Regions from separate parts of the Aequoribacter fuscus genome, predicted to be linked through region 1. Evidence: predicted binding sites of a transcription regulator. Region 1 holds the regulator's gene; the other holds the start of a gene.
What was found. The regulator sigma-54, encoded in region 1, starts transcription at its own class of promoters, with help from an activator protein. The targets are predictions, from matches to a motif close to TGGCACANNNNTTGCNNT.

Region 1 (16,132 bases):
TTTGATCTGGATCTTCGCGACCCAGCATTGCGCGGTGCGCTGCTACTAGGACAAGCGATGACCCTTGATGCTCAGTTTGCGACTGATCAAACTGGGTTTGCTGTCGGTCTTGGTCGATCGCCGCTCCCGCTGGAGGCCGGTTTATCAAGTCTTACCGGCGCTTTGCCTCGGCTTGATCTTGACGCTTGGCGGTCCGTTTTACCCGAGTCTAACGAGGCATCGCAGGCGCATTACCTTGTCCAGGATCTGCGGGTAGAGCGATTGCACTTTATGCAGCGCGAACTCGATTCCGTGGTATTAATGGCGGAGCGACAAGCGTCGGACTGGTTTATTGGCTGGCAAACCCAGTGGTTGAGCGGAGAGTTGAGTAGCAAGACGCAAGATGATCACTGGCGCCTACACCTAATCGATGTTGATTTGCAGGCGTTCGCTGAGCTCTGGGTGGATCAGGCAGAGTCGAGCCAAGGCTGGTCTGACTTGCCCGAGCTGCACGTCAGTTTTGACCAAGTCCGTGAGGGTGACCAGGTTTTAGGACGAGGTGAACTGCGCTTGTCTCAGAGTGACGAGGACTACACGCTAATGGTGATGAACGGCGAGTGGCGTAAACTCCGGGCCGATCCTGAACAGCCGATTACCTTGATGTGGCCCAAGCAAGGCGTGATGAATTCGCGCGTGTCGGGTGGTGTCTTGGTTGATAATTTAGGTGAGGTGTTTGAGGCGTTCGGTTATGAAAGCGTGCTAAAGACCCAGTCAGGCCGAGCTGATTTCGATTTAGAGTGGCCAGGTGGTCCAGAGCAGTTCGGTTTTGCTGGTACCGACGGGCAGCTCAAAATTCGCCTCAAAGACGGCAAATTCTTGAAAGCGTCAGCGGGTGCTCAGGGCGCTCTGAAGGTGATCACGATATTGAATTTTGCTGATATTGTGAGTCGTTTGAGTTTGACTCAGCTGTTTGAATCGGGCGTGCCGTTTAATCAGCTTGCGATCGATGCCAGTGCCGACCTGGGTTTGATTAATATCGATAAGATGAACATGGAGAGTAGCGCCAGTCGTTTTCAGTTTTCCGGGCAGGCTAACTTACTGGATGAAAGTTTGGATGGTCGTTTGATTGCGACCTTGCCCGTGGCCAGCAATCTGCCGTGGTTAGCGGCACTGACCGGAGGGCTTCCCGCTGCGGCTGGTGTGTATGTCATTAGCAAAATTTTTGAGAAGCAGGTCGATAAATTTTCGAGCGCTGTTTATTCGGTGAAGGGTACGTGGCAAGAACCTGAACTCGCCTTCGATAAGTTATTCGATACCAAACTACCTAAGCCAAAAGCGGGCGCTGAGCAGGGTGGCTCGGAAGAAACTGATCAGACTCAAACGGAGCAAGATGTTTTAGATGAGCCCGATGTTTTGGGAGGGCCCGGGGCCGCAGGTGATCAGCCGAGCCCTGACCAGACTGAAGCGTCTGTATCAGAGCAAGGCGTGTCGCCGAATTAAGGTGTCCCGCTAGGACTCTCGGGTGGACGCTACAGGGAGTTTTATGCGTCGAGTGCTGAGAAAATAGCTTTATACAATTTTCGATAGGACGCCGGTGGCGCCCCTTTGCTTCGTTCTTTTTGCGCTTGTTGCCACAAGCCGCGAAGCTGACTGCGTTCGGCGTGTTGGAATTCGCCGACAAATGCGTTAATCGCATTCATGCCATCAGCCATAATGTCGTCTCGCCAACGCTCAGCCATGTGATGTTTGTGAGCAGCTTCTTTATCGGTTTCGTGTTCACGATTTAGCGCTGCCATAATTGCGGTAGTATCGAGGCTTCTTAAGCGCTTGCCCAAGAATTGAATCTGTCGTTTACGACCGCTATTCGCGGTAATTCTCCGCGCGAGCTCAATACCCTCTTGCAAGGTTTCGTCTTCGATGGGAATTTGATCAAGACGTTTTTGTGGCAGTTCAACCAGCACTCTTGCGAGGTCCGTAAGCTCGGCCAGTTGTCGTTTCACCGCGCTTTTACTGGGGGGCAGGTCATCCCAGTCATCCCACTCTTCATCTTGCATAAAATAGTGTCGCTAATCCTAGAAATGACAAAAAACCCACAACGTCAGTAACGGTCGTCAGAATAACGCCGCCGGCGAGCGCAGGATCGATACCAATGCGGTTTAAAAATAAAGGCAGTGTTGCCCCCGTCAGCGCGGCCGTGATTAGGTTAATGATTAATGCGATGGCGATGACTAGGGACAAAGTCCAGTCGTTGAACCACAAAGAAGCTGCGACGCCAACGACTGCGGCCCAGAGAAAACCATTAATCATGCCGACAGCTAATTCTCGATTGATCAGCCAGCCTTGGTTGCTACGAGAAATCTGCCCCACCGCGATACCACGAACCAAAACCGTTAGGGTTTGAGTGCCGGCGATGCCACCCATGGAGGCTACGATGGGCATAAGCACCGCTAACGCGACGACCTTTTCGATGGTTTCTTGAAATAAATTAATCACACTCGCGGCGACAAAGGCCGTTAATAAATTAATGCCTAGCCACAAAGCACGTCGCGGAGTGGTGCGAAGAATCGGTGCGAAGGTGTCTTGTTCTTCGTCCAGACCCGCCATTGACATAAACGAATGGTCAGCATCTTCACGGATCACGTCGACGACGTCGTCGATCGTGATGCGTCCTAGGAGTTTGCGGTTTTCATCGACCACCGGCGCCGATACCCAGTCGTTGCGCTCGAATAAGCGAGCCACTTCAGTATCGGGCATGTTGGCGGGGATAGGATCGATGTCGGTAATCATCATTTCGCGCACCGATGCCGAGGGATCAGAGACCAATAGGGTGCGCAAAGGCAGCAAACCGATGTATTGATCTTGGCTGTTCACCACGATCAGACTGTCGGTCATGGACGGGATTTCGGAATGGCGCCGAAGGTAACGCAGGACCACATCCATTGTGACGCGCGCCCGAATGGTAATGGCATCGGTGGTCATCAAACCACCCGCTGTATCCTCTGAATAGGTCAAGACCCGCTCGATACGCGCTCGATCCTGCTGGTCCATTGACGCCAACACTTCTTGCGTGACGGCGCCCGGTAATTGCTGCAGAATATCGGCGATGTCGTCGTCCGCCATCCCCTCGGTCATTACCGCAACCTCGGCGGCATCCATCTCGGCGAGGAATAAACTCTGCAGTTCCTCGCTCAGTTCGCCGATGACTTCACCTTCAATCTCGGTGTCGACGAGTTGCCACAGAATGTGTCGAAGTTTCGGTGTCGACGATTCGATCAGGTGGGCGACATCTGCCGGGGGCATGTCATTGAGCATGCTACTCACGTCGGCAATGCGCGCACTGTCGCGCGAGTTCAGTAACGACTCGAGCTTATCGTGGGCAATGGAGGTGAGTTTTGAGCTCATGTGCGGGCTTCCTATCTACTGCGGACTAGGATACCAGATTTAGCAAAACCTCACTGAGGAAATTATTGAGCGAGCAGCGGAATTATTCGCCTTCATCAAAGCGTTTGTTAATGAGTGTTTTGAGGGCTTCCCACGCCTCTGCTTCATCTTTCCCTTCGATGCAGACATGTAAAACGGTGCCTTTCGCAGCGGCGAGCATCATAACAGCCATGATGCTTTTGCCATCCACCAAGCTCTTGGGGTCTTTGCCTACTCGACAGGCCGAACCGAATTGTCCCGTACACGCAATGAACTTCGCTGCCGCTCGTGCGTGTAAGCCCAATTTGTTAATGATTTCAATTTGTGCTTCGATCATCGCTAGGCCTTATTCCTCGCGCGATAGTAATTCGCGGTGACGTACGTGAATATTCGACAGGCTGGCGCTGAAGTGTTGGAAGAGTTGCTGCGCCATGAACACCGAACGGTGTTGGCCGCCGGTGCATCCGATAGCCACCGTGACATAGCTCCGATTGCTCTCACTATACGACGGTAGCCAGCGCTCGACGAAGGAACGAATGTCATCGAATAAACGTTGTGTTGATTCCTGCTGGCTTAAAAAATCGACAACTCCTTGGTCGGTACCGTTAAGAAGTCGTAGTTCTTTAATCCAGTGCGGATTGGGCAGCATTCGGACGTCAAAGACCAAATCGGCGTCTGAGGGGATGCCTTTTTTAAACCCAAACGATTGGAACAGTATGGACAACTCGCCTTTTTTTGCCCCTAAAAGTCGTTGACGAATGGTGTCACGCAATTCGTAAATGGTCATTTCGCTGGTATCCACCACAATAGACGCAGCCTCGAGCACGGGTTCTAGCAGTTCACGCTCTTGCGCAATGGCGTCTGATAAGGTGGTGCGCTGATTGGTGAGCGGATGGCGGCGTCGGGTCTCGCTATAGCGCGTAATTAGTATAGGGTCGAGGGCATCTAAATATAAAATACTGCCCTGAGTGCGCTCGGGGATGGCGGCTAAAATGTTGCTAAGATCCCCCACATTCGTCCAGGCGTTGCGCGAGTCAATGCATACCGCGACACCTTTGAAGTGAGCAAAGTGATCGCTTTCGATTTCCTGTAGAAGCTGCTCCAACAGCCCTAAAGGCAAGTTATCTATACAGTAAAACCCCTCGTCTTCAAGCAGATGTAGGGCGGTACTTTTACCCGAGCCTGAGCGACCGCTAATAATCACTAAAGGGCAGTTGTTCACGTGTTTGCTTCCCACGTTTTCAGGGCTTTGAGCAGTGCCTCGGCCGTACGAGCCGCTCTAATATCACGGCAGAAATTGGGGTTTTGGAACAGCCCAGCCAGGGTTGCCAGCGTAGTCAAGTGCTCTTGTTCCTCATTCTCGGGGACTAACAAGGCGAAGACTAAGTCGACATTCTGATCATCGGGTGCATCGAACTCGATGCCTTGGCTTAGGGTGAAGAATACACCAATGATTTCAGGTGCACCCTCTAGGCGCGCATGAGGAATAGCGATGCCCTGTCCTAATCCGGTACTACCGAGTTTTTCGCGGGCGAGTAGGCGATTGAACGTTGATCGCGCGGTAATCTCGGGGTAATCGTGCTGAATTCGCTCAGCGATTTCTTCAAACAAGCGTTTTTTGCTGGACACCTCAAGATGGGTGTCCAGTCGATGAGTGGATAGTAAATGGGTGAGTATGCCAGACATTGGCTGATCAGTGCCCCCTGGCTTTCTGCTTGTGCTTGATGACTTGACGATCGAGCTTGTCGGCCAATAAATCGATAGCAGCATACATATCTTCCGCCTCAGAGGCGGCGAACAAATCAGCACCCGCTACGTGAATTGAGGCCTCGGCTTTTTGTGCCGCTTTTTCAACAATCAGGGTGACGTCGACCTTGGTGATGTGATCACTGTGGCGTTCTAGGCGCTCAAACTTATTGGCGACATAGTTGCGCAAAGCATCGGTAACGTCAACGTGATGTCCGCTTACAGTCAATTGCATAAACTACTCCTTATTCAAATAGCAAGAGGAACGAGTCCTCGATTTCATACTACCTCAAACAAGGCGTTTGCGCTCGTTTGACGGTGGGATGTGCAAAATATCTCTGTATTTGGCGACGGTTCTTCGAGCAACAGTGATGCCTTCTGATGCTAGCAATGTCACGATTTTTGAGTCGCTCAGGGGCTTTCTGGGACTTTCCTCGGAGACCAAGCGCTTTATGATTGCTTGGATCGCGGTCGAAGAATGCTCGCTGCCATCGTCGTTGCGTACGTGGCTAGAGAAAAAGTACTTCAGCTCGAACACGCCTCGCGGTGTGTGCATGTACTTGTTGGTGGTTGCGCGTGAAATTGTCGATTCGTGCATTTCTACCTGCTCTGCGATTTCGCTCAAGATGAGCGGGCGCATTGCAATTTCGCCTTCCTCTAGAAAGCCTCGCTGGTGTTCGACAATTTTCGTTGCCACTTTCATCAGAGTTTCATTGCGACTGAGCAGGCTCTTTAAAAACCAACGGGCTTCTTGCAAATTGTCGCGCAGGTAGTTGTTTTGGTCACTGTTGTCTGCGCGCTGAATCATGCTGGCATAGGTGTCATTAATACGCAGCTTTGGTGCAATATCGGGATTGAGCTCAACCACCCATCGGTCCTGCTTTTTACTCACGAATACGTCGGGTATTGCGTACTCAGTCGATGCCGAATGATAGGTGTGGCCAGGGTTGGGGTCGAGCGTTTGTATCAGACCGATCGCCGCTTTTAAGTCATCTTCTGTTAGGCGAGCTCGGCGCATGATTTGCTTGAAATCGCCGGCGCCGAACTGGGCCATGTAACGGGTCAGGAGTAGATTCGCGGTATCGCGATTCGGAGTGTCAGCGGGCAGTTGTCGAAGCTGTAATTGCAGGCATTCCTGGAGGTCTCTCGCAAAAACCCCGGTGGGCTCAAACTGCTGTAAACCGTGCAATACGGCAACGACCTCGTCGAAGTCGATATCACCTTCTTCGGCAACGACCTCGTAAATTTCTTCCAGGTCGGCCGTCAAGCGTCCGTTATCGTCCGTGTAGTCAATAATGGTGACCGCAATCATGCGATCAATGTCTGACCAGTGCGTTAAGTTTAATTGCCACAAGAGGTGTTCTTGCAGGGTCGTCTCAGCCGCACCTTGTTGGGCGTAATCGAACTCTAGGTCGTCGTCATTGGTCGCTGGTGGTGGGCTTGACGAAGAGGGCAGTAGATCATCCCATTGAGTGTCTACCGGGAGTTCATCGGGAATGGATTGATCCCAATCTTCCTTACCGCTGGGCGTTTCTGCAGCCGCGTCTTCAATGTTGTCCATTGGGCCTTCACGGCTTCGAGCATCAAGTATCTGTGCATCGTCGGCGAACTCTTCTTCGAGTTCTAGCAGTGGATTGGACTCTATTGCTTGTTGAATTTCGAGCTGTAAATCGAGGGTGGAGAGCTGTAATAACTTGATGGCCTGCTGCAGCTGCGGGGTCATGGTTAACTGTTGACCGAGTTTTAGCTGTAACGACTGCTTCATGCCAAAAATCCACTGAGGTAGAAGAGGAGTGTAGCCTTATGCGCACCTTAACGACAAGTGTTGGCGCGGTTTTTGCTGTGATTTATTGCTGGCTATAAAGTGAAGTGCTCGCCGAGATAGATATCGCGAACGCGTTGGTTGGATAAGATGGCGTCGGCACCACCTTCGGCGATGATGTGACCTTCACCAACGATGTACGCTGAACTGCAAAGATCTAGCGTTTCTCGCACGTTATGATCCGTGATGAGCACACCGATATTCCGCTCGGCTACACTGCGCACGACGTCTTTAATGTCGTTGACTGAAATCGGGTCGACACCCGCAAAAGGCTCGTCAAGCAGAATGAATTTTGGCTCCAGCGCTAAGGCCCTCGCGATTTCGACGCGCCGGCGTTCGCCGCCCGACAGCGCTTGCCCTAGGGTATCTTGTACGGCGTGTAAGCGGAATTCATCGATCAACTGGTCGCACAAAAATGCTTTGGCTTTATGGCCCAGTTCTTTGCGTGTTTCCAGTATTGCCAAAATATTGTCCCGCACGCTCAAGCGTCTGAACACCGATGCTTCTTGGGGTAAGTAGCCGAGGCCCACCTGCGCGCGCTGGTGTAGCGCGAGTTTGGTCAGGTCGTGATCATCGATGCTGATAGCGCCCGCATCGGCAGGTACAATGCCGACAATCATGTAAAAACAGGTTGTCTTGCCGGCCCCGTTCGGACCCAAAAGGCCTACGATTTCGCCGCTGTTCACTTGTAGCGACACGTCCTTGACGACGCTTCGTCCTTTATAGGCTTTGGCCAGATGTTGCGCTCTTAATAGGGCCATCAGGGTGTACTACCTGAGGGCGGAATGACAACTTCAACGCGGCTCTTGGGCTGGTTGGCATCTTGACCCGCTTGGACGCGCTTTTCGTCTATAAAATATTCGATAAGAGGCCCGCGAATAATGGATTCACCGCGCTGAATGCGAGCATCTTGTTCGAGAATGACCTTGCGCGCGACCTGTTCGTAGCGAATTGTCTGAGCCTTCGCGTCAATGGCAGGTTCCGCGCCAACCATTGGCTGCACAAACGTCGCGGGTGAGCCTGTCGCGATGATTTTGATTTCTTCCGGGTTCGCTTGATCAATTTCCAGAGAGCTAGCAGTAATTGTAATGGTGCCCTGCACGAGAACGACGTTGCCTAAGTAGCGTGTAATGCCCTCGAGCTCAGATCGTGTCGCTTCGTCGGCGCTGATACGAATCGGATCCTGTGCTGATTGCGCTAAAACCCATGGGCTGAGCACGATGAGAAGGAGACCCAGGATGTTACGGTTCGAGCGGAGCATAAACAGAAGTCACCTTGTGCGTGAAGTGGAAGGACTGTTGTTTTAGGTCAGCAGTCAGGCCCTCTGATTGGGTTGTGGCGCCATGGTGAGCCAGTGTAACAATTGCGTCGGTGGACGCAATGTCTTTTACTAAGTCGAGTCGAAGCCGATCGGTGGTCAGTTGAATGTCGTTCGAGTCGTGGTTTAGAACAACCTGGCCCTGCAATTCAACGGTTTGATTATCTTCAAAAACGGTGCCTCGCATGGCACTCGCTGACCAGCTCTCACTGAGCGTTAATGTTCTGGATATGCTAGCGTTGGTGAGTTCTCCTCGCGCGACCCCCGTGAAGTAGCGAATTTCCTCCGCTCCGACACTGTCTTTAGCCTGTCCGTTGGTATCAAAGCGCACGGTCTCGCTATTTTTGAGGTAGGTTTGCAGCATATCGCGTGGGAGTTCTGGCGGAGCATCACGCATGTCAATGTCGTCGTAGAATTGCCAAGCTATTGCGGCGGCAACGCAGAGAACAATGGTTTGTATGCGCTTGCGAGTCACTAGGCTTGTTGCTCTACAAGTTGGTCCCACAAGCCGACGGTTTTAAGCCAAATCTCGGCTAAATCACGCACGGCGCCAGCGCCGCCAGCTTTGGTGCTACACCAATCAGCGACGGCCTTTACATCGTCAGACCCGTCGGCCACGGTCGCGCCGAGACCTGCCGCGATAATTGCTTTACGGTCGGGTAAGTCATCCCCCATGTAAGCAACGTGCTCTATCGTTAAGTCAAGTTGTGCGCAGAGTTCACGCAGTGCAGAGAGCTTATCTTCGCGGCCTTGAATAATATGCTCAATGCCCAGTTCTTGCGCGCGCCGGGCGACGATACTGGAGGTGCGGCCGGTAATAATAGCAACGGTAATGCCCGCTTGTTGCAGGAGTTTAATGCCCAGGCCATCGCGGATGTTAAAGGTTTTGAGCTCTTCACCGTTGTTGCCGTAATACAAGCGGCCATCGCTTAGCACGCCATCAACGTCAAGCGCTAAGGCTTGTAGGTCCTTGAACGGGGTCATGCGATACCCTCGCGCAGCAAATCCATCAAATGAATGACGCCTCGCACGGAGTTGCCCTCGGCGACAACCAGCGCTGAGATTTTGTTCTGTTCCATGATGTTCAGAGCCTCAGCGGCAAGATGATTGGCACCAATGGTTTTAGCGCCCGTGGTCATGACTTCTCGTATGGGAGTCGATGTCACATCCAGCCCTTTGTCGAGGGTGCGGCGCAAGTCACCATCGGTGAACAGCCCGAGCAGAACGTCGTCTTGATCGATCACCGTGGTCATCCCCAAACCTTTCTGGCTGATTTCTAGGAGCGCATCAATGAGCTTGGTGGCGGAGTTTACTCTGGGTATCGCATAGCCTTCACGCATGACGTCTGCGACTTTGAGCAAAAGTTTGCGGCCAAGCTTGCCGCCGGGATGTGAAAATGCAAAATCCTCGGCCGTGAAGCCCCGTGCTTCAAGCAGGGCAATGGCGAGCGCGTCGCCCATCACCAAGGCAGTCGTGGTGCTGGAGGTTGGTGCCAAATCGAGTGGGCAAGCCTCGGTTTCTACACCCGTGTCAAGGTGTGCGTCAGACGCCAGGGCAAGCGCTGAGTCTGGGTTGCCGGTCATAGCGATTAAGGGCACCCCTAGACGTTTGAGTAAGGGGAGTAGCGTCAGTATTTCGACGGCAGTGCCGCTGTTGGACAAAGCAACGACAACGTCCTGCGCTGTGATCATGCCCATATCCCCGTGGCTTGCTTCGCCTGGGTGCACGAAATGCGCGGGTGTGCCAGTGCTTGCTAGGGTCGCCGCAATCTTGCGAGCAATGTGGCCAGATTTTCCCATGCCTGTGACGATAATTCGGCCAGTGCTGGCCAGCATTAGCTCGCAGGCTTTGGGAAATTGTTGGTCCAGCTTTTGAGCGAGGTTGGCAACCGCCTCGGCTTCCATTTTAAATGTTCGCTTGGCGGCCGTGAGGGCTGCCGTCGGGTCTAAAGTCATTATGAGCGCTTAACCTATCGTCAAAGTAATGAGAGTGTAGTAGCAAAGACAACAAATTAGCAAAAACGCTCCCCATTTGCGGCCTAAACTGGCGGGTCTACTGTGTGACTTGACCCGTCGGTACGCGAGAATCATGGCGACACCCAGTAACAGCGTCAGCGCTGTCATGATTGGGTAGTCGCGGCTCAGGACGCTGCTATCTAGCACAAGCGGTGCGATTAAGCCGGGTATGGGAAGCACCGCCAGCAAATTAAATAAGTTAGAACCCAGTACATTGCCCAGGGCAATTTCCGCATGTCCCTTACGTGCGCTGACAATCGACGCGGCCAACTCGGGTAGGCTAGTGCCGATAGCAATAATCGTCAGACCGATAATTAATTCTGATATGCCCAAAGTTTGCGCAACATTGACCGCGCCCCATACGAGCAGACGCGAGCTGGCTATTAATAGCAGTGCGCCTCCAACAAATCGAAGCCAGGCGTAGGAGGCACCGAGTTCTGCTATGTGTTCCTCTTCGGCTTGCTCTCGCAGAACTTGGTCGCGGCTTTCGTCACGTATCATTTTAGCGAGAATGGCAACCAGACAAGCAAGCAAGATAACGCCGTCCAAACGGTTGAGGACGCCATCGCTCAGCAACAGCGCGCCTAGCAAGGTGACGCCCACCAAAATCGGCACTTCGTTTTTTAAGTAGCTGTCTCGTAGCACCAGAGGAGCCGCGAGCAAGGTTGCGCCAAGGACGAGGCCAATATTTGCGATGTTCGATCCCAGTGCGTTGCCAACGGCTAGATTGCCAGCGCCGTCGAGCGCTGCGATAACAGAAACCACTATTTCAGGTGCAGAGGTGCCAATCGAGACGATGGTCATGCCGATAATAATCTGAGAAACACCCATCTTTTTCGCGATAGATGCAGCACCTTCGACAAATTGATCGGAACTCCAGATAAGAATTAGGAATCCAACCAATATGGCGGCAATGTTTACTAGCATAGAGAAATCGCCTGTAAGTAGCTGTTATAATGCCCTCAGCACACCCAACATCGGGTATACTCGCGCACCGTTGGCGCGCATTATACAGCCAACATCAACCAAGCGAAGCCCTACCGTGTATTTGGGAGGAAAAGGAGTAAAAATGATTGCTCGAATGAGTGTTTTGTTGTTCGCCACGGGCGTATTAATCGCAAGCCTAGGTGTACCTGCTCAAGCGCAAGAAGCGAAGAGTGAGGCGCCGTCGATGAGTGCCTACGACACTGTTTTCAATACCACCGAACGCGTGATAGATGTATTGGCCACGGCTGACGATTCTTCCGAGGAAGGCTTGACCTCGTACATCGACGCTTTGCGAGGCGTGATGGACGATGTCGTTGATTACCGTGGGTTTTCGCGTGCGGTAATGGGGAATTTTGCCTCTAAGCGTTATTACATGTCTTTGACTGATGAGGGACGAGCTACTTTGCGCGACCAGCTTGAGGCCTTTACCGAAGTCATGAGCCAAAACTTAGTCGAGACCTACGCAAAAGGTCTCATCGCGTTTGCCCAGGCTGAGATCGAGGTGGTCAAACCTGAAGGCGCGGAGTCGGGAAGCATCGAGTCGGTGTATCAAAAGATAACGCGTGCCAACGATGAGCCTTATCTGGTTGAGTATAAAATGCGACAGTCCAAAGATGGGAACTGGCAATTAGTGAACGTGATCATCGAAGACGTGAATTTGGGTGATATCTATCGCTCGCAATTTGACAGTGCGGCAAAAAAATACGCGCGCTCTTTGAAGTGTGAGTCCAACGACTCAGCCTGTTTTGAGCAGGTAGTTCAAAGTGTTATCGACAACTGGGGTAAAGAGGGGTAGCTCTGTGGATGCTCAGACTTTAGAAGATATTGTGGCGGCGGGTCTGCCAGAGTGCGATGTAACGGTCACGGAACAGGGTGGCCATTACACCATTCATGCGGTGGGTGCTGAGTTTGAAGGTTTGCGAGCGGTGAAGCGTCAACAGTTGGTCTACGCGGTAGTTGCGGACTTAATTGCTGCCGGAACCATTCATGCGGTTAATATTCGGGCCAAAACGCCAGCTGAGGCTGAGGCGTGATCGTGCGCGAGCGAAGCGGGGTATGCATTGGATAAACTACTGATCCGTGGTGGCAAGCCGCTGCACGGTGAGCTCAAGGTCTCGGGCGCAAAAAATGCTGCGCTCCCTATTCTCGCGGCAACGCTCTTGTGTAGCGAATCCGTGGTGGTGCGCAATTTGCCGCATCTGCACGATGTCACAACCATGCTGGAATTGCTGGGTTGCCTCGGTGTTGAAGTCATTATCGATGAACGCTTGGGCGTAGAGGTGGATGCCAATACCATTACGAATTATCAAGCGGATTATGACTTGGTGAAAACCATGCGCGCCTCGATTTTGGTCTTGGGGCCTTTGGTGGCACGTTTCGGTGAAGCGCACGTGTCTTTTCCCGGCGGCTGCGCCATTGGCAGTCGCCCCGTTGACCTGCATTTAAAAGGTCTTGAGGCGATGGGCGCAACGATAGAGGTTGATGGTGGCTACATTCATGCGCGCACGCAAGGGCGTTTAAAAGGCGCACACATTGTCATGGAGACCGTGACCGTCGGTGGCACCGAGAATTTAATGATGGCCGCGGCGCTCGCGGAGGGGCGAACCGTGCTGGATAACGCGGCACGCGAGCCGGAAGTGGTCGATTTAGCCAAATTCTTGAACGCCATGGGAGCAAAAATTACTGGGTATGGTTCTGATCGAGTGGTGATCGAGGGCGTCGAGCGGCTGGGTCATTGCGAATATTCTGTTATGCCCGACCGCATCGAGAGCGGGACCTATCTGGTGGCTGCAGCGGCAACCGGAGGCTCGATCACGCTACGGGGTGCCGAACCTGATTCTATGGACGTTATTTTGCAAAAACTCACCGATGCAGGTGCAGACATCCAGGTAGATGGTGATGTCATCAAGCTGGATATGGCAGGGCGTCGCCCGAAGCCCGTGAGTTTAAAAACGGCGCCTTACCCCGGTTTTCCAACGGATATGCAGGCTCAGTTCACGGCAATGAATGCCGTGGCAGACGGTGTGTCGACGGTGGTGGAAACGGTGTTTGAAAACCGCCTGATTCAAACCCACGAAATGAATCGCATGGGTGCAAAAATTAAAATTGAGGGGAACACGGCCGTCATCGAGGGGCAGCGGCAGCTGGCCGGGGCGCCGGTCATGGCCAGTGACCTTCGGGCCTCGGCGAGTTTAGTCATTGCTGGCTTGGTGGCACAGGGCGAGACCTTGGTTGATCGCATCTATCACATTGATCGTGGTTACGAGTGTATTGAAGAGCGCTTGCAGTCCTTAGGCGCTGATATTCGTCGTCTACACAGTTAACAAGGAAGTATCATGCTGACTATCGCGCTCACCAAGGGCCGAATCCTGAAAGAGACGCTGCCTCTGTTGGCGCACGCAGGCATTGAGCCGCTAGAAGACGTGCACAGTAGCCGCAAATTAATTTTCCCGACGACTATGGCTGGAGTTTCTCTGGTGGTTATTCGCGGAACTGACGTGCCGACCTACGTTCGCTATGGCGCGGCGCAAGTAGGCGTGGTCGGCAAAGATGTCTTGCTTGAGCACGGCGCGGAAGGCGTTTACGAACCACTGGATCTGGGTATCGCCAAATGCCGATTAATGACTGCCTCCGCTCTTGACGCCAAACCCGCTAATGGAAAGCTGCGAGTGGCCACTAAGTTCGTGAATGTGGCGCGGAATTTTTACGCTGAGCGCGGAGTGCAGGTTGAACTGATAAAGTTGTATGGTGCGATGGAATTGGCGCCCCTAATGAATTTAGCCGACGAGATTGTGGATATTGTCGATACCGGCAATACCTTACGCGCTAACGGGATGGCTCCGAAAGAGACCATTGCCGATATCAGTTCGCGGCTGATCGTAAACAAAGCGGCTATGCGCTCGCACCATGCGCAAGTGAGTGGTTTGATCGATCGCCTGAAAGAGGCGCTTCCTAGCGAGGTAGGCTGTGACTAGAATTCGACAACTTGCAACGACAGACGCCGATTTTGATGCGCGGCTCGCGGCGATCTGTGATGCTCAAGGCGCCTTGAATCAGAGCGTCATTGAGGCCACGGATGCCATTATCGGCAAAGTGCGCTCTGCGGGGGATGCCGCAGTCGTAGAGTTAACTCGGAAATTTGATGCTCGCGAGATCGAGTCTATCGAGGAATTGCGGGTTTCCATTGATGAGCTACAAGCGGCGGTTGCTCGACTACCTGAGGGGGGCTACGAGCAGCTATCTCTGGCAGCCCAGCGCATCGAGTGGTTTCATCAGCATCAAAAGCAAGACAGTTGGCGTGTTACCGATGCTCTGGGTAACACCCTGGGTCAGCGCGTATCGCCGCTGGACTCTGTCGGCGTGTATGTGCCAGGTGGAAAGGCCTCGTACCCCTCCTCGGTGTTAATGAACACCATTCCGGCAAAAGTGGCCGGTGTTGAGCGTATAGTGATGGTGTCGCCGTCGCCGAGAGGCGAAATTAACGATTGGGTCCTTGCAGCTGCCTATTTGGCGGGTGTCGACGAGGTCATCACGATAGGTGGTGCACAAGCCGTGGCCGCGTTGGCGTATGGCACCGAGAGTATTCAAGCGGTCGATAAGATCGTGGGCCCTGGTAATGCCTACGTTGCTGCGGCTAAGCGAGCAGTCTACGGGCAAGTGGGTATCGATATGATCGCGGGGCCATCAGAGGTGTTGATCATTACTGACGGTAGCGTTGATCCAGACTGGATCGCCATGGACATGTTCGCGCAGTGTGAACACGACGAAATGGCCCAAGCGCTGGTGTTATGTCCTGATACTCAATTTTTGGAGCAAGTACAGGGCAGTATTGCTCGCCTACTGCCAACCCTGGAGCGTCAGGCAATTATTGCTGCCGCACTGGAGGGGCGCAGTGCGCTGATTGCGACGAGGGATTTGGCAGATGCCGCCGCTGTGAGCAACCGCCTAGCACCTGAGCATCTGGAGCTGGCGGTAGCGGATCCTGAGGCCTTGCTGGAAGAGATCAAGCATGCTGGCGCTGTCTTTTTAGGCGCCTATGCGACGGAATCACTGGGTGACTACTGTGCGGGGCCGAATCACGTGCTGCCGACCTCCGGCACGGCACGCTTTAGCTCGCCCCTTGGCGTATACGACTTTGAGAAGCGCTCATCGATTATCAAAGTCGCGGCCCACGCTGGTCAGCGCTTAGGTGAGTGTACTTCCATGCTCGCGCGTGCCGAGGGCCTGACGGCCCATGCACGGAGTGCAGAAATGCGCTTTAAGGGAGACGAGCCCCCTCAGCTTTGAGGTGCTTGCTGGAGCGAGCCAAGCACCACGTTCAGATTTTGTGTGTTGTCACTCTCGTCCACCAGCGTCACGCTGATGATATCTCCGGGGCGCAATAACGCGATGCGGTGCATGGCAATGCGTCCATCGGTCACCGGCTCGTCGTTAATGGCGGTAATAATATCGCCGGGTTTTATTCCGGCCCGATCGGCGGGACCATTCGCGACTGTCTGAGTCACCAGCAAGGCACCGACGTTGGGTTGACTTGTGTCTGGGATGAAGGGTTGTACGCTAACACCCATCCAGCCGCGAATGACTTGGCCGTAGTCAATGAGGTCCTGCGCCACAAACGTCGCAAGATTGATCGGGACGGCGAGACTTATTCCAATGCCCGCACTGGCATTAGCGGTATTACCGCCAGTGTAAATCAGGGAATTGATGCCCAACAGTTCACCTTTGGTATTGATCAGCGCCCCGCCCGAGTTCCCCATGTGAATCGTGGCGTCGGTTTGGATGTAATCTTCATAATAAGCACCACCTTGGAATCCATAGCGCCCCAAGGCAGAAATGATGCCTTGC
Region 2 (16,132 bases), 1.3 Mb from region 1:
TGTTGCGTGTCGATATCTTGAAGTTCGAGAGCCAAGCCTTTGAAAGCCGCCACCAAGCGCACCTTCCAACAAAACGGGCACTCCGGCTTATTATACAGTTTGAGGCTCACGCACGATCCTTAGCAACCGAGAGCAAGAGGGCGCGCGCTCTCGAGCGGATGGCAAGGCCGGCGCGAAACTCACTGCCAACGCACCAACGCACCCACGCACCAACGCACCCACGCACCAACGCACCAACGCACCAACGCACCAACGCACCAACGCACCAACGCACCAACGCACTCAAATATACTACACCTCAATCCCGTTTTTCTTCAGACGATAAGCGAAAGCCGGCCGCGTCATACCGGCCAGTCGCGCCGCTTTCGAGACTTTACCGCCACCTCGCTCTAAGGCTTTTAACAACAGCGTCTTTTCAAGATCTTCTAGTCCTAGCTGATTATCGAGCATGTAGCCGGCAATATCTTTCGTGCCATTCACAAATGTTTTCTGATCATTACTGGTGAGGGAGCCATCGTCATCCACTGTATGGCTGGTCTCGACCACCGAACCAATGGAAGGACCCAAAATCAGATCCATGCTGATGTAGCCACCAGACTCGGCCAAAATTAAAGCGCGCTCCATAACATTCTCGAGCTCTCTGATATTGCCGGGCCAGTGGTAGGCCTTGAGCATTTCGAGCCCTTTGTCCGATACACCGCGTACCTTTTTACCGTAAAGCACCTGATACTTGTTTAGAAAGAAATCAACGAATAACGGGATATCCTCTTTACGCTCGCGCAGAGAAGGAATGCGAACCGGAAAAGCACTCAGACGGTAATACAGGTCCGAACGAAAGCGCCCTGCGGCCACCGCATCACTCAGATCTTCGTTCGTTGCCGCAACCAGGCGAATATCAATCTTACGAACGGTATTGTCACCTACCCGCTCAAACTCTTGCTCTTGCAGCACGCGCAACAGACTCGCCTGCGCTCGAGGTGTCAGTTCAACCACCTCGTCTAAGAACAAAGTACCCGTATCAGCGCGTTCAAATCGCCCTGGGCGAGAGGCATTTGCTCCGGTAAACGCCCCTTTAACCACGCCGAACAACTCAGCCTCGATCAGATCCGGCGGAATCGCAGCACAGTTCACGGCAATAAAGGGCTTGTCGGCGCGATCTGAAGAACGATGCAATGCGCGCGCCATGACTTCTTTACCTACCCCCGTCTCACCGAGCAGTAAAACAGAGACTTTACTGTCGGACGCACGAGTCACCATCTTGAGGGCATTTTTAAACGGCTTTGACTCTCCAACGACACCGGCAAGGGTATCGCGCTCCATCAAGGAATCCTTGAGGGCGTTAACGTGTGTCTGCAGCTCAAGGAGTTCGTCTAAAACCGGGTCTTTCTCGTAATAGGACTTAATTTCCTCGTAGTTGTCCCATTCTCTTGCCTCCATTCCCACGCCAATGCAGTGGTCGTGAGCACAGGCGCGGCAGGCAACCTCTTGAAATATGATTTCTTTCTGCAGAAGCGTCGATGTATACCCACTGGCATAGCCCGCCAAATTCCAGCAGCCGGGTTCGTCTAAGATTCCGAGTTCTACCTGGCTGATTTCGACCTCATAAGAATGATTCCAGCACACCTCGCAGTAGAATGGTTCACCGTCTTCACCAAGCTCAAGCTTACAAACCTCGGGCAGAACCATACCGCGTAGCGCATGCAGCTCTGGCCCAATCATAAAACGTTCGAGCAAGGTAGAATTGGGTTTCGAGGTTCGCGCCAGTTCACCGTCAAGCATGCCAAGCTGGTAACCAAGACGAAGAAAAAACGCTTTGGTGCGCTCACGCCCCAGGGTTTCGAGCACTTCTCTTCGAAATTTACCCAAAGCCGTTTGAGAGAAGAGCATGACGCGCTGCTCGTTTAACCAAACTTTTCCCTCAGCCCCCGAGAAGGTGATGTGGGGGATTACCTCATCTACATTTAACTCTGTAGAACCCGTCGACATCGCATAACCTATTTTTTTATTGTCGTTGTGGACTGCTGTATTCACGCGTCCTCTCCGGATTCTATAACAGGCTTACAAAGTTATCTATTGAGGTTTTCTCGCGCTGCCAGTTCGGCTGCTCGAGCTGCCGCTGCTGGTTTCCCCGCGATACCCCACCGCTCGGGTGACACCATATTGCAAACCCCGCGAATCAGAGATCGATCGGCCTCGAAACACTCAACTAATACATCGGTGATTCGCTCCAATACAGCGTGCTGCTGAGAGAGTGGACGCCCTTCCATTAAAAAGGCCTCGAAAAATGGCGCCAGAACCCCCGAGTCAGAGGTCACTTTTCCACCCACCGCGATAAATTCCGCGGGATAGTCGTGAATAAAGATTCTTACTCGCTCAATCGGACTCTCGAGGACCTCAGCGTAGACTTGGCTGGCTCGCTCTAAAAAATGATGAACTTGTTCTTGCGAATAGGCGCTCGTCTGCAAATGCACCTGCATGATAGGCATGTGTTCTCCTATGGCAGACCGTGACGTCTACCTGAATCCATAAATAAGGTACTTCCCGCCATCGCTCTGGCATTCGGGTCGAGCAGTACCGAAATACCCCAGACGATACTCTCGACTGAGGTGAGTTCTTTGAGTGTTGACTCCGAGGCCATTTGCTCAAGCACCTCGCCTATGGCTAGGCCATCCCGATCCGCCCGAGTTTGAGCCACAGCGCGCAATCTCGGAGTATCAGCCGGCCCCGGCGCCAGCATATGCGCGGTGACGCCGCGCTCGCCGTACAGCCAGGAATATTGGCGAACCAAATTCACCAGCGCTGCATTCGCAACACCGGGACCCGCAGCGTAAGCGGTGGGTTCAAAACCATAATGACCTCCAATCGCAATCAACCGCGCGTTTTCGGTGAGATGCCTATCCACGGCCCGTACCAAGCGAATAAATCCACCCACCTTGATATTGAATGCCATATTCAAGGCATCGGTAGGCGCATCAACAATACCACCCGCTGGCGGTACACCTGGCGCGTGGATCACCGCTCGAACAGGGCCGTCTAGACACCCCCGTATCGAATCGGCAGCGGAGTCTTGGCTGATATCGGCTGCGCACAAAACCAATCGGCTCGTGCTGGATGCCATAACCTCAAGATTTGCAAGGCTGCGCGCGACCGCCACAATGCGGTACCCGCGAGCCAGCAAATCGCTGCAAAAAGCTCGCCCCATTTCGCCACTGGCGCCTACGATCACTATAGTTTCAATAGACGCCATAGCCCTTAAGCTCCAGCCTGAATCGCTTGGCGTTCCTTCAGCATGGTTAAAGCAGTATCTTCAATCATGTCCTCTTGACCACCGATCATCTTCTTACGGCCTAGCTCCATCAGAATGTCGCGCGGCGGAATACCATATTTCTCGCCCAAGCGATTCGCGTGAAGTAAGAAGGTAGAGTAGACGCCCGCAAAACCCAGCGTGAGTGACGATCGATCGACACGTACGATGTGGTCCATCATCGGGAAGATGATGTCTTCGGCCATATCCATCAAGGCAAAAAGATCACAGCCCGTCTTGATGCCAACCCGCTCACATACTGCAACAAAGCCCTCGAGAGGGGTGTTACCCGCGCCCGCACCCAAGCCGGCAACGGATGCGTCAATGCGCGTAGCACCAGCCCGAACCGCCTCGATTGAGTTCACTGTCCCCATACCTAGGTTATTGTGGCCGTGGAAGCCAATTTCGGTTTCTGGTTTTAATTCATTGCGAAGCGCGGTCACAATCTCAACCACGTTTTCAGGAATCATATAACCGGCGGAATCCGTCACATAAACGGTCTGAGCACCGTAAGACTCCATCTTTTTGGCTTCTTCGACCAAGCCCGCGGTGGTGTTCAAGTGGGCCATCATCAAAAAGCCCGCTGTATCCATACCCAACTCTCGAGCACAGGCGATGTGCTGTGGCGAAGTATCGGCTTCTGTGCAATGGGTAGCGACATGTACCGCCCGCACACCGTGCTCATATGCGGAGCGAAGTTCGTTCATGGTGCCCAAACCGGGTATCAACAAGACTGACATTTTCGCGCGCGTCAACACGGGCGCCACAGCATCCCAGTACTCTTCGTTCGCGTGCGGTGCAAAGCCATGCTGCAGTGAATTACCCCCTAAACCCGCGCCATGCGATACCTGAATAATTGGCACACCCGCCTTATCAAGCGCAGCGGCAACCGTACGCATTTGCTCGGTGGAAATCTGTTCTTTCTTAGCGTGCATACCATCGCGTAAGCACATGTCGTGGACAATAACGTCACGCACTACTTCATTACTCATTAGGCGGCCCCCTCTAACACAAACTCACCTTTCAAAATTTTCTCTGCGTACATTTCTGCCGTTCGGCAGGCTGCCGCCGTCATGATGTCTAAGTTACCGGCATAAGTTGGTAAATAATCACCGAGGCCAGCGACCTCCATAAACACACCCACTTTATTGCCTTCGAAAACGGGGCCGTTCACCAGCTTGTACCCAGGCACATAGCGCTGTACTTGCTCGATCATGTCCATCAAGGACTTCGTGATCGCTTCTTGATCTGGCTCATCATCGGTTAAACAGTAGATGGTATTGCGCATAATCATCGGAGGATCCGCCGGATTGATGATGCAAAGCGCTTTACCTCTGCGCGCCCCACCCACTTTGCAAACCGCGTTTGAAGTCGTGTAAGTGAATTCATCCAAATTCGCTCGAGTACCGGGGCCGATCGACTTCGAAGCGAGACTGGCAATGATCTCGGCGTATTCAACAGATTGAACACGGCTAACACCGTGCACGATCGGGATCGTCGCCTGGCCCGCACACGAAATCATATTCACGTTCATGGTGTTTTCGAGCTCGTTCAAATTCACCGGAGGTACGCACAAAGGCCCAATTGCAGCCGGTGTCAGGTCAACCATGAATACGCCTAGCTCGTTCAACTTGCGCGAATTTTCGGCGTGCACGTAAGCCGAAGTTGCGTCAAAAGCGATCTGAATTCCATCTGCTTTAACGTGGGGCAGCAGGCCGTCAACACCTTCCGCCGTGGTCTTCAGACCCATATCTCGCGCTCGGGCAAGCCCCTCAGATTCTGGATCAATACCCACCATCCAAACGGGCTCCAAGAACTCACTACGCTGAATCTTGTAGATCAAATCGGTACCAATATTCCCCGATCCAATCAGGGCACATTTCACTTTATTTGCCACAAAAAGGCTCCTCTTACTTCGTATTCGGCTGACTAGCCGACGTTACAGTTTGATACATACATTGCGGAGCTCGGTGTAGAACTCCAAAGAATGAACACCACCTTCGCGCCCGATACCGGATCGCTTCGAGCCTCCAAAGGGCGTTCGCAAATCTCGTAAAAACCACGAATTTACCCAGGTAATACCCACTTCAACCGAGCCGGCGACGCGATGTGCTCGCCCGATGTCATTAGTCCAGATCGTGGTTGAAAGGCCGTAGTCGGTTGCGTTAGCCAGTTCGATCACCTCTTCTTCGGTATCGAAGGGGCGTATGTGACAGCAGGGCCCAAAGATCTCATCTTGCACCACCGATGCGGTCTCAGGCAGATCAGTCCAGATAGTCGGTTGAACCCACGCACCGCTTGCAAGCTCTGCTGGCATATCAGGTACGCCACCACCGGTCACGATCGTGGCGCCCTCATCGGCCGCTTTTTGATAGTAAGACAGCACCTTCGACTGATGCTCTTTGCTGATCAGTGGGCCATACGTCGTACTATCGAGAGCCGGATTGCCGGGCACAAAGGCCTCTGCTTTGTCTTTAAGCGCAGCCACAAAACGATCAAAAATGGGGCGCTCCACATAGACTCGTTCCGTGCCCAAACACACTTGCCCCGTGTTCAAGAACGCGCTGCGGGTGATGCCTTCGATCGCTTTGTCAAAGTCACAATCCGCAAATACGATGCCGGCATTTTTTCCGCCCAGTTCGAACGACACATCGCGAATACCCTTCGCAGCTGCGGCCATAATCGCGGCACCGGTTTGGGTTTCGCCGGTAAAAGTAATCGCGTCCACGTCTTTATGTGATGTCAAAAACTCACCGGTCGAGTTTGGCCCCAACCCGTGTACTACGTTGTACACGCCATCGGGAATACCGACGTCTCGCATCACCTCAGCCAACAGCGTCGCCGTTGCGGGGGTTTCCTCAGAGGGCTTTACAACCACTGCGTTACCGCAAGCCAACGCTGGCCCAACCTTCCAGGTCATTAATAAAAATGGCGCATTCCAGGGGCAAACTACAGCAATTACCCCCTTGGGAATTCGAATTGCGCTGTTAATGGCGCCGCGTCCATCGGGTGTCGCCATCTCAAAGGTTTCTGTCGGCACGTTTTTTATGACGTCCGCAAAAATCTTAAAGTTAGCTGCACCTCTAGGAATGAATACGTGCTCCATTACGTGTTTAGTCTGCCCAGTATCTTGCATCTCAGCGGCCACAAACTCATCGAAACGGCGCGTAATTTCATCAGCAACGGCATACAGCTTAGCAACGCGCTGCTCTACGGTCATTCGCCCCCAAGGGCCCTTCATAGCGGCTTTCGCTGCCTTAACGGCGGCATCGACATCCGCTTTGGATGCTTCGCATATGTCGGCGATATGAGCATTGTTCAGGGGACTGTATTTTGGAAAACGCTCCTCGCTTTCAACAAATTCCCCGTTAATAAAGTGGCGATATAGGCCAGTCATAACAACTCCAATAAAAAGACGGGTGCCGAGCCAGCCTCGGCACCCAGAGAAGACCTAGCGGCCTTTCACACGCATGTTCTGCACAGTGAAGAGCGACTCAGGATTGAGTTCTTTATCCACCTGCCCTTTAAACTGAGCCGTGGTGCACTTCATTTGCTGTACGTTGATCATGGTCACACCATCGTCGATCGAAACACCTGAACCCTTGTTCACAGGTAAGTGACGCTCGGGGTTCGCCTGACCGATGATGAAGGTCTTCCACAACTTACCTGCGGCATCGTAAATATTGGTGCGCGGAATCGTGAAAGTCTGAGCATCGATATAGTGAACGCGTTTGCTCACAGGGTGCCCTTCCATTACGGGAGAAGACTCAAGTACATAGGCCTTGCGCAGCTGCCAATTCACCTGTGGGTAGCATCCACCTTTGTCACCCATGGCCACGACTTGATAACCTTCATCGTCTTGGTGCGTCTCGGGATCAAGCTCCACTTCATCGTGATTGAAGAAGGGCAACATAACATCTTGGGTTCCCAAGTAAGTCCAGTTCATGTCTGAAACACGGCCGTTGTAGCCTTCAAAGTCTTCGATCATGAGCTGCGAGCCAAGGAAGGCGTCGGTAACCTGTTCTGTTGCTAGACGACGAACACGACGTTGGAAGCCTAGGTACAGGTAGCTGTTATCCGCTTTGCGATCATCGATCGAGCGCTGGATCAAAAGCTGCGTGTTTTTAACATCAAACGGCTCAAGCACCTGCACGTAGATAGCACGATATTTATCATCGCCCGGAATCAATTCGGGTTTTGGATCCTGATTGACACGACCTTTAAAGTTCAAGAAGTGGAAGTTGAACTTGAGTGTGCGCTCAATATTGCCCGAATCCATGTCTCGGTACTTCCAGTAGAAAGGGTAAATCGCGGCGTTGTCTCCCCAGTTATAGCCGTACTTGTAGTTCCAGGCGAGTTTTTCCCCCGCGCGAGGATCGTCTTTGCTCGGTTCCTCTACGAATGGGCGACCTGCGACCCAACCACTGATTTGCCCTACTTCCTCGCCCAAGCTGACTTTACCCAGACCATCTGCAGTCGCCTTGACGTAGTTGGGATGCAAATCAAACGAGGTCGTCGCTGTAACGGGCATCTCAGTCCATCCCTTGCTGATGTGATCAAACATCACGGGGTCAAGAATGCTTTCGAACTGCGCTACGTTGCCTTGGTTAATGACCATACCTTCCGACAAACCATTAAAGCTCGGTACGCCATTTTTGTATGGATAGAACGAACGCTGAACATCTTCTTGAGTCGGTGCAGCTAATGCTGAACCGGCTACCATTGCGGCGATGGCGCTCGATAGAATCGTTGTCAATTTCATAATAAATTCCTCATTTTTATGTAGCGCAAACGCTGTACCCAGCCGTTTGCGCGTCGTTTGTTTAGAAGCGGTAACGAATAGTCAACTGAACTTCGTCTTCTTTCTCAGCCATGCCGAGGGGGCCTGAACGGAAACGACCCAGAGGCTCAAACCCAGTCAAACCGGCTGAACCTGAAATCAGGCCATCGGCGCCGTGCTCTGGCAGACCTGGAATAGACGTAGTGAAGGGTCCCCATGGGTTACACAGACGACAATCATCGAACTTCTCGTCGCCACCACCGGTTTTGATGTTCGCACCAAAAATCAATTGCCAGTTGTCGTTGATCAACCAGTCAATTTTCGGAGCAAATACCGTCGCGCCGGCTTTGAAGTCGTGCGCCATGATGAGCTCTGGACTCAAACGGTCGCTCAACCACCAGCCTTTAATCAGGAATGTCGCAATGAAGTTCTGCTCCCAATCAGGCATACCAACAGTGCCCAGCGTCGCTTTTTGAGTTACGTGATCCTGAATCTGCTGACCAAATAGCTGAGCCGACAGCAAGAAGGCTCGCGTTGGGTTGATCGATCGGATAAAGACGTTCTTATCCAAACCTACAACAAAGCGGAACACATCATTTTCTGAGTAAAGCTCTGGCTCAAGCGTATTAGCGAACTCCTCACCCTGCGAGTACGCCGCCTCGACACGAATTACCGTGTCAAGTTCTTGTGAGTAATAGTCAAGTGAACCACCGACCATGTTGACGCGTGGGAAATAAACATCGAACGCAATCAGATGATCCCAAGTTTGCGCGGGGCCACCGGTAAACGCATTAACGACCGGAACACCACCCGCTCGCAATGAGGGAAGCTGCGAACGGTAAGTCATGGCATTAACCGACCAGCCCAAATCTCCGTATACACCCTCGACTTTCAGGCCTAGCTGTGTGTTATCCAGACTCCACTCAGGCATATGGATTTTGCGAATACCAATGGCCTCTGGGCCAAAGTTCGTCGCCAACAAACCTAAGGAGGGATCCGCTGGATCAAATGGCGCAAAGTTGGCAACGGTTCCGCCGTTATCCCACAGATTTTTCATGCCGCGAAGGAAACAGCCGGCATCCAAAATCACGTAGGGTGAGCCACACTGGCCAAGGTTATTAGGGCGAAACTCATCGAAGTTCCACACAATCTGCGCGTTGAGGTCATCAAACGCACCCGTTGGGCCAAAACGGAAATCCGTTTTCAGCATCCACATGGGAATACGAATGTCTTCGAGCTCGTCGTAGATATTGTGTCGCGAGAAATCGACCGGGTTGATGATGTCGAGCACGCGGAACAGGTCGGTTCGACCCCAAATCACCTGCTGACGCCCGAGACGGAAGTTAATTTCATCGTCGCCCTCTAGCAGCAACGTGGCGTCTACATAAAGCTCGCGCAGCCAATCAGCACGATCGCTGTAAAGCTCTGGCATAGCCAGCTCATTACCGTCGAAATCGAGGTAATCGTTCAAACAACCACGGCTATCGGTATCACAGGGTCTCACAGGTACGCCAAAAGCGACGCCGGCACCATGCGGATGCAGATGCTCACCCAATGTGATCATGCCTTCGTTGGGATTGTTCGGGTAGCTATCAACAAAGGTGTTGTTCAAAAGCAAACCGGAAACGGCACCGGCAGGCGCGCCCACGATTTCCTCAACACGAGGTCCCAAAATGTTGATTACCGCAAAATTACCCACCGCAAGACCGCCTGCAGGTCCAATTCCGGGGCTGTTTGCCTCGATGGTTGTCGGTGCACCTAAATTGGCAAGACCGAGTGAGTTAACAAAGGCTTTGCCGCCCGCTTTGTCACCATAGGTGTCTTCGTTTAGCTTGTAGACGCCGTCGTAGGTTACACGAACCGTGCCGCCCACGCTGACATTAGAGAATGGGCCCACATCGCCAACAAACTTGAGCCCTTCAAGCTGAGCACCCGTTCGAAACTTGGTCAACCCGATATCTTTACGCGTATGCGTCACCTGCTCAACAAAACCCGCCCATTCGGTATCATCGGCGATCGTCGGCAAGGAGTTAGCCCCGAAACTCGTCGCTACGACCGTAGCGGCAAGCGCGAGGAATTTAGATTTTGAGCGCATATATTTGCTCCTCTTTCCCTGGTTTTTATTGCTTATTTACCCGGCCGCTGTGAACGCGCCACATTGGCCGGAATTTCAACTTCACCCCCTCTGGTGAATAATGCCGTCCTCGTCTACTTCGACTTGGTCAACAAACTTGGGTTTGAACACCAACACCCAGGCAGGTATCAGCAGCAAAGCTGCAATGGCGTTCAAAATAACCATGACCGACAGCAGCAAGGCTGCGTCCGCCTGGAAACGTAAATCCGACATGAAAATCCACATGACAATCCCCGCAATGAGCGTCATCGCGGTAAAGGTGATGGCGAGACCCGTGGTCGACAAAGCGCTGCGAACAGCCTCCGTCAGAGACCCCATCTTCAGCCGCTGCTCTCTTATGCGGTCCATCATATAGATCGAGTAATCGATCCCGACTCCAACCCCCACGGCGATAATCGGCACGGTGTTGATGTTGATACCCACCTCGGTGATCCCCATGTAGGCGTAGGTCAGCGTGGTCGCAAACAACATGGCCAAGAACATCAGAAGACCCGCATGAAGCGATCCGTAGAAGACCATGACCGACAAGAAGATGAACAAGAACACCAGCGGCAGGACTGTTTTGTTGGTTTCGAAAGCGGCTTCGTTCATCGCCGCAGTCACACCAATGGTGCCGCCCGCTAGCCGAATACTCAGCCCTTCAACTTTGCCCTCGTTCTCGGCAATCCACTGCTTAGCGGTATGAATCGCACGACGAATGGTTTCGCCCTGGTGGTCTTTATAGTAGAACACCAAGTTCGCCACGCGCTCCTCGGAATCGACAAACTCTAAAGTCGCACCGGGGATGGGGCTCGAGGCCATATACGCGAACAGCAAGCCACCGACATACAGATTGTCTTTGGGGATCTGCTGCCACTTGGGATCATTGTTGTGCAGCAGGCGATTCACCATCTTAACGAGGTCAGGCAAGCCCTTTGCACCGCCCACTTCAGGATCGAGCAACATGTGCTTTTCAAGGTCTGCCAGCGCTGCCAGCACCTCGGGGCGCTTCATACCCTCTTTGTCGACAGTCTCTGCCACAATGTAGAGTTCTTCCGATCCCGGGAAGGTGTCATTCACCTTCTTAGACGACACGTTGTAATCGTGATCGCGATACAAAATAGGCGAACCAGGCTCTGACTCTCCGATCATCACGTGCGACGAAAAGACACCGCCGACGCACAGGGCGATTGCAAGCGCCACGATAACCGCTTTGGGTGAACTGCTCACGATCGATGCAGACGCACCTCCCACGGCACGCAGAGCACTCTGATGCAACTGGGTTCGCTTGGGCTTCGGCAGAATCGAAAGCAAGAGCGGCACGCTGATAAGAACCGTGATAATGATGCACATCGCCCACAACGAGGCGTAGTGCGCGAGCTTGGTGTTGAGCGGAATCGAGCCAACGGCAATAAGCAGAAGACCGATCGCATCCGAAACCACCCCCAAGGTGCCCGGGCGGAATAAGCTTTCAAAGGTAGCTCGTGCGGCCTCTGAGGCCACATCGCGCTCACTCAGTTCGGCGTAATATCGCTCGACGATTTGAATCCCGTGCGACATGGCTCGAGCCGATATCAAGAAGGGAATCACCAAACCCAAGGGATCTAGGTTATACCCGAACAGAGAGATAATACCTAAGCCCCAAATGGTCGAGACAAGCACGCCAGCTAAGGGTACAAGCACCCCATAAGCCGAGCGAAAATGCCACACCAGTAAAGACACCATGATCAGTGCCGTAAAGGCCAAAATTTGATAAATCTGATCTTTGTAGTGATAGGCCCAGCCAACCAAAACCGGCTGCCCAGTCGCATAAATTTGAAAGCCCTGCCCTTCGTAACTGGCGCGCAGTTCTTGCAACTGATTAAAGGTATCTTCGTAGTCAAGCTGACCTTCGTTCAGCTGGGCTTTGATTAGCGCCATTTTCATATCGGGCGATACGAGCGGACCATAAACCTGAGGGTTTGCGACCACCTCTTTCTTCAAACTCGCTAGCTGCTCGTCGGACAGTAAAGGGTCGAGCGGCTCGTAATAGGGCTCAGAGACAATGTTACCCATTTCTGTGAGCCACACTTTACGCACCGTCCGATGAGTCAAACTGCTCACAAGGTCGTGGTTCACTCCAGGCAGGGAGTCAACCGCCAGTGTAAGCTCATGGATTAACTTCAGGGCTTCATTACTGAATACCGTGCCCTCTTCGGCTTCGATACCGACCACAATAACGTTGGCACCACCAAAGCTGTCCTTGATTTCGTTGTGGAGCTGAATATAGGGGTGCGATTGCGGCAACAGATCAGCGAAATCGGAATACATTTTGAGGGCAGGGATTTGTGCCGCAAAAAACAAAGTCGCCACCAGCACCGCTGATAAAAGCGTGCGCGGATGACGAAAGACCGCCAGCTCGATGGAGTGGAAAAAATGCGTTACTTTGGACATGCTTACTCACCCCCCTCGGCGATTGGATTTTTATCTTCTGACGAGGCCAGCGGCAGGGTCATGGTTAAACCCCAACCGCCCACTAGAAGCGCCTCACCCGACTCGAGAGCCAGACCGGCCTTGTAGTGAATAGGAATCGGGGGCGCTGCCTGAGACCGCCAAGTTTGACCCTCAAGCTTGAGCAGGCTACCTTGATCACCAAAGGCAAAGAGACCCTGCTCGCTATCAATAAAGCCGTACACTGCGGCGTGTCCCTCGGACTCTTGCTGTACCCAAGTCGCGCCACCGTCTTCGGTAGCAAAGATGATTCCGAGAACACCGCCAACCCAGCCGCGTTCACGATCTGAAAAATGTAAAGACAAAGGGTAAAACTCATCCGCAACGGGCTCGATTACAGACCACTGCTCACCGCCATCGGCTGTTTGAAACACCATCCCAAACTCGCCTACGGCGTAACCAAATTCATCGTCAACAAACTGAAGATTGGTAATCGTTGCATCTTCACCAATACTCAAGTCTTCCCAGGTTTCCCCCTGATCTTGAGTTCGGTAAAAACTTGAAAAAGAACCCGCAGCCCAAACTTCGTTGTCTGCTCGACAATCAACCGACTCAAGCTGCTCAAAGGTGTCGATAGGTGTTACTCGCCACTCGTTATCCGCGAACCACCAGACCTCGTTGTAAAAACTCAAACCAACGACTGAACCATCGGCACAGGCAGCGCTATCGGTAAATGTAGGAGCACGCTCAGCGTCGAGCGTTGTTCGAGTCCATGTGATACCTTCCGGCGATAGTTGACCTTGAACGACAACGCCATCATCGGCAAAAGCAAGGACACCTCCGCCGGGGGTTCTCTCAAGCGCTAAGAACTGATCTGTTCGTCGAATTGGCTGCTCAAGCGTGGCATCAATCCCCGTCATATTTAAGTTCGCTTCGCACCCTGCAAGGATCGAAGCGACAACCCCAATCGACAGAATGTGTTTGAAGGCCGCAGCAGGCGCACGGCGACGCTGGCTCTCGACTGTAGAGCGCTCAAGGTATCTAACCACAATTCCCCCCCTCTGGGTTATTTTTGTTAGTACTGGTTATGTTTTTGTACTGTCTGCTTTGAGCAGGTACAAAGCAATAATAGTGCCACCATGTGGTTTATTTTTTTAAACCACTGTTTTTATTGAAAAAATTAATTTTTCTAGATTTAGATTGAATCCTACCGCGACTCACATGCCTTGCTTTTTTCACCAAATGGTGAACTTTCTGCCACTACTATTCCAACGGCACTCCTAGCGCACTCACCGAATCAACAAACTAACGTAAGACTATTCAATCAGGCCGCATCAAATAATCCACAAGCCTTTAAATATGGGGATACAGGGCACAAAGATGAGACCGCGGGAACGAACTAAACAATTAAGTAAATGCTCAAAACGGCGCCTTCCGCGAGGAAAGAGCTGATTTTTTTTACCAAATGATTAAATCTAAAATTGAGCAACACGCCACCCGGAGACAATAACAAAAAATAATAAGTAATTGATTTTACAATACTTCTCTTAAAATCGATCAAGACGAATGGTTTTGGCACAGCGCTTGCAAACCTTTCAAGCAACCGCCGCCAAACGCTCAACAAGCCAAGCGGAGCATAAAAGTGAAAAGCAAAGAGCACGAACTTATGAGCACGAGTAAAGGATTCGAAGTTATCCAGGGAGCCAAGGCCGCAGACGGCCGTAGCGTCGCAGATACCTTGCCGCGTTTTGTTCGTGTGCGAGAAATCACAGAGAACAACCTAGTCGAGTTCGATTTCGCGATCGGTGAACCCGACCTGTTCGTTGAACTGGTGTTGCCTAAAGCCGCTTTCGACGAATTTTGCATCAAACAAAACGTACAGATGATGACCGAAGAGCAATGCCGAATGGTCGATCAAGAGATGGAAAAGTGGCGCATTGGTGAAGAGGCCTTTGCCAAACGCAATCAAACCGAATCATAAATCTACTTATAAAGAGACGAGGGATAGCCCAATGACTATCGAAATTAAAACAGCAAAGATGGATACGGTACGCAATACCTTCGGGCATATTGCACGCCGTTTCGGCGACAAACCGGCTACACGTTACCAAGAAGCGACCTACGACATCGCAGCTCAAACCAACTTCCACTATAAACCACTGTGGGATCAAGAGCGTGAACTGAATGATCCAAAAAGAACGGCGATTACCATGGAAGACTGGTACGCGTTGAAGGACCCTAGACAGTTCTATTACGGCACCTACGTGCAGAACCGCGCGCGCATGCAAGAAAATGCAGAAAGCAACTTCAACTTTTTTGACAAGCGTAATCTCGCGACCAAGCTTCCAGAAGGCATTAAAGAAAATCTGATCAAGTATTTAATCCCGCTGCGGCACGCCGAACACACAGCGAATCTAAATAACATGTACTGCACCGCCTACGCCAACTACTGCACAGCGGTCGCACAGGCCACGCTATTTGAGGCGATGGATCGCTTTGGCAACGCGCAGTACTACTCGCGTATTGGGCTGTCATTGGATGGCAACACAGGGGACTCTTTGGTCGAAGCCAAAGCTGAGTGGATGAACAATCCAATTTGGCAGGGTTTGCGAGCTTACTGTGAGCGCACGCTGACGATTGATGACTGGTTTGAAACCTTTATCGCTCAAAATATCGTTCTGGATACCCTGCTCGACAATCTCTACTTCGAGCAGTACGACGCCTGGCTTACAGAGCACGATGCCGGCGACATTCTGATGCTGACCGAATTTATGCGGGAACGATCGAAAGAGTCGCAGCGCTGGTCTGACTCTCTCATTAAAACCGTTGTCAACGAGAACGAACAAAATGCAGATCAAATCAAGTCTTGGATCAGCACCTGGCGCATCCGCGCGCAACAGGCGCTCGAGCCTTTGGCTACAGACCTGCTTTCTGAAGATGCGCTCGCTGAAGCTTATGCGGCCCTAGCCGGTCGCCTCAAGAAGATTGGCCTCGCGGATTAACAGGAGAGTACGCCATGTCAAAGGTATTAATAGCATTCCAAGAAAACGACGAATCTCGCTATATCGTTCAGGCGATTGAGCAAGATAACCCCGATGCGACGGTTTACTTTGAACCGGCCATGATTCGCATCGAAAATGAAGGGTCCTTAACCATCAATAAAGCCACCGTTGAAGAGATGATGGGCTGCGACTGGGAGGTTCAATCCATCCACGTCAATCTGCTCACTCTGACCGGTCACATCGACGAAGATGACGACTACTTCACGGTTCACTGGAATAACTAAGAGAAGGATAAGACTATGTCAGCTAAGAAACTGAATCTGAAAGACAAATATCGCTTATTAACACGCGATTTGGATTGGGATTTCTCTTACGAAGATCGTAAAGACGCTTTTCCCTTTGAAGAATTTGAAGGCATCAAAATCACCGATTGGGATAAGTGGGAAGACCCCTTCCGCCTGACGATGGACGCCTACTGGAAATACCAGGCCGAGAAAGAGAAA

Region 2: the regulator sigma-54 is predicted to act here: its motif matches at 14,201-14,218, upstream of EYZ66_RS02660 (phenol hydroxylase subunit).

The regions. Positions count from the first base shown of each region.
Region 1 covers NZ_CP036423.1:2,415,913-2,432,044, reverse strand. Annotated here, with positions in the region: gene EYZ66_RS10925 (YhdP family phospholipid transporter) at 1-1,479, shown strand, start outside; gene yjgA (ribosome biogenesis factor YjgA) at 1,521-2,033, opposite strand; gene mgtE (magnesium transporter) at 2,023-3,381, opposite strand; gene EYZ66_RS10910 (HPr family phosphocarrier protein) at 3,464-3,736, opposite strand; gene rapZ (RNase adapter RapZ) at 3,746-4,621, opposite strand; gene EYZ66_RS10900 (PTS sugar transporter subunit IIA) at 4,618-5,085, opposite strand; gene hpf (ribosome hibernation-promoting factor, HPF/YfiA family) at 5,093-5,380, opposite strand; gene EYZ66_RS10890 (RNA polymerase factor sigma-54) at 5,435-6,910, opposite strand; gene lptB (LPS export ABC transporter ATP-binding protein) at 7,003-7,728, opposite strand; gene lptA (lipopolysaccharide transport periplasmic protein LptA) at 7,728-8,228, opposite strand; gene lptC (LPS export ABC transporter periplasmic protein LptC) at 8,209-8,760, opposite strand; gene EYZ66_RS10870 (KdsC family phosphatase) at 8,760-9,269, opposite strand; gene EYZ66_RS10865 (KpsF/GutQ family sugar-phosphate isomerase) at 9,266-10,240, opposite strand; gene EYZ66_RS10860 (calcium/sodium antiporter) at 10,250-11,227, opposite strand; gene EYZ66_RS10855 (MlaC/ttg2D family ABC transporter substrate-binding protein) at 11,370-12,083, shown strand; gene EYZ66_RS10850 (BolA family protein) at 12,088-12,321, shown strand; gene murA (UDP-N-acetylglucosamine 1-carboxyvinyltransferase) at 12,349-13,611, shown strand; gene hisG (ATP phosphoribosyltransferase) at 13,624-14,262, shown strand; gene hisD (histidinol dehydrogenase) at 14,255-15,574, shown strand; gene EYZ66_RS10830 (S1C family serine protease) at 15,565-16,132, opposite strand, start outside.
Region 2 covers NZ_CP036423.1:577,699-593,830, reverse strand. Annotated here, with positions in the region: gene EYZ66_RS02715 (glutathione S-transferase family protein) at 1-110, opposite strand, end outside; gene EYZ66_RS02710 (sigma-54-dependent Fis family transcriptional regulator) at 292-2,031, opposite strand; gene EYZ66_RS02705 (tautomerase family protein) at 2,067-2,486, opposite strand; gene EYZ66_RS02700 (SDR family NAD(P)-dependent oxidoreductase) at 2,495-3,247, opposite strand; gene dmpG (4-hydroxy-2-oxovalerate aldolase) at 3,253-4,296, opposite strand; gene EYZ66_RS02690 (acetaldehyde dehydrogenase (acetylating)) at 4,296-5,201, opposite strand; gene EYZ66_RS02685 (2-hydroxymuconic semialdehyde dehydrogenase) at 5,244-6,701, opposite strand; gene EYZ66_RS02680 (DUF1329 domain-containing protein) at 6,756-8,066, opposite strand; gene EYZ66_RS02675 (DUF1302 family protein) at 8,128-10,179, opposite strand; gene EYZ66_RS02670 (efflux RND transporter permease subunit) at 10,261-12,630, opposite strand; gene EYZ66_RS02665 (WD40/YVTN/BNR-like repeat-containing protein) at 12,633-13,676, opposite strand; gene EYZ66_RS02660 (phenol hydroxylase subunit) at 14,294-14,608, shown strand; gene EYZ66_RS02655 (aromatic/alkene monooxygenase hydroxylase subunit beta) at 14,640-15,629, shown strand; gene EYZ66_RS02650 (MmoB/DmpM family protein) at 15,644-15,913, shown strand; gene EYZ66_RS02645 (aromatic/alkene/methane monooxygenase hydroxylase/oxygenase subunit alpha) at 15,929-16,132, shown strand, end outside.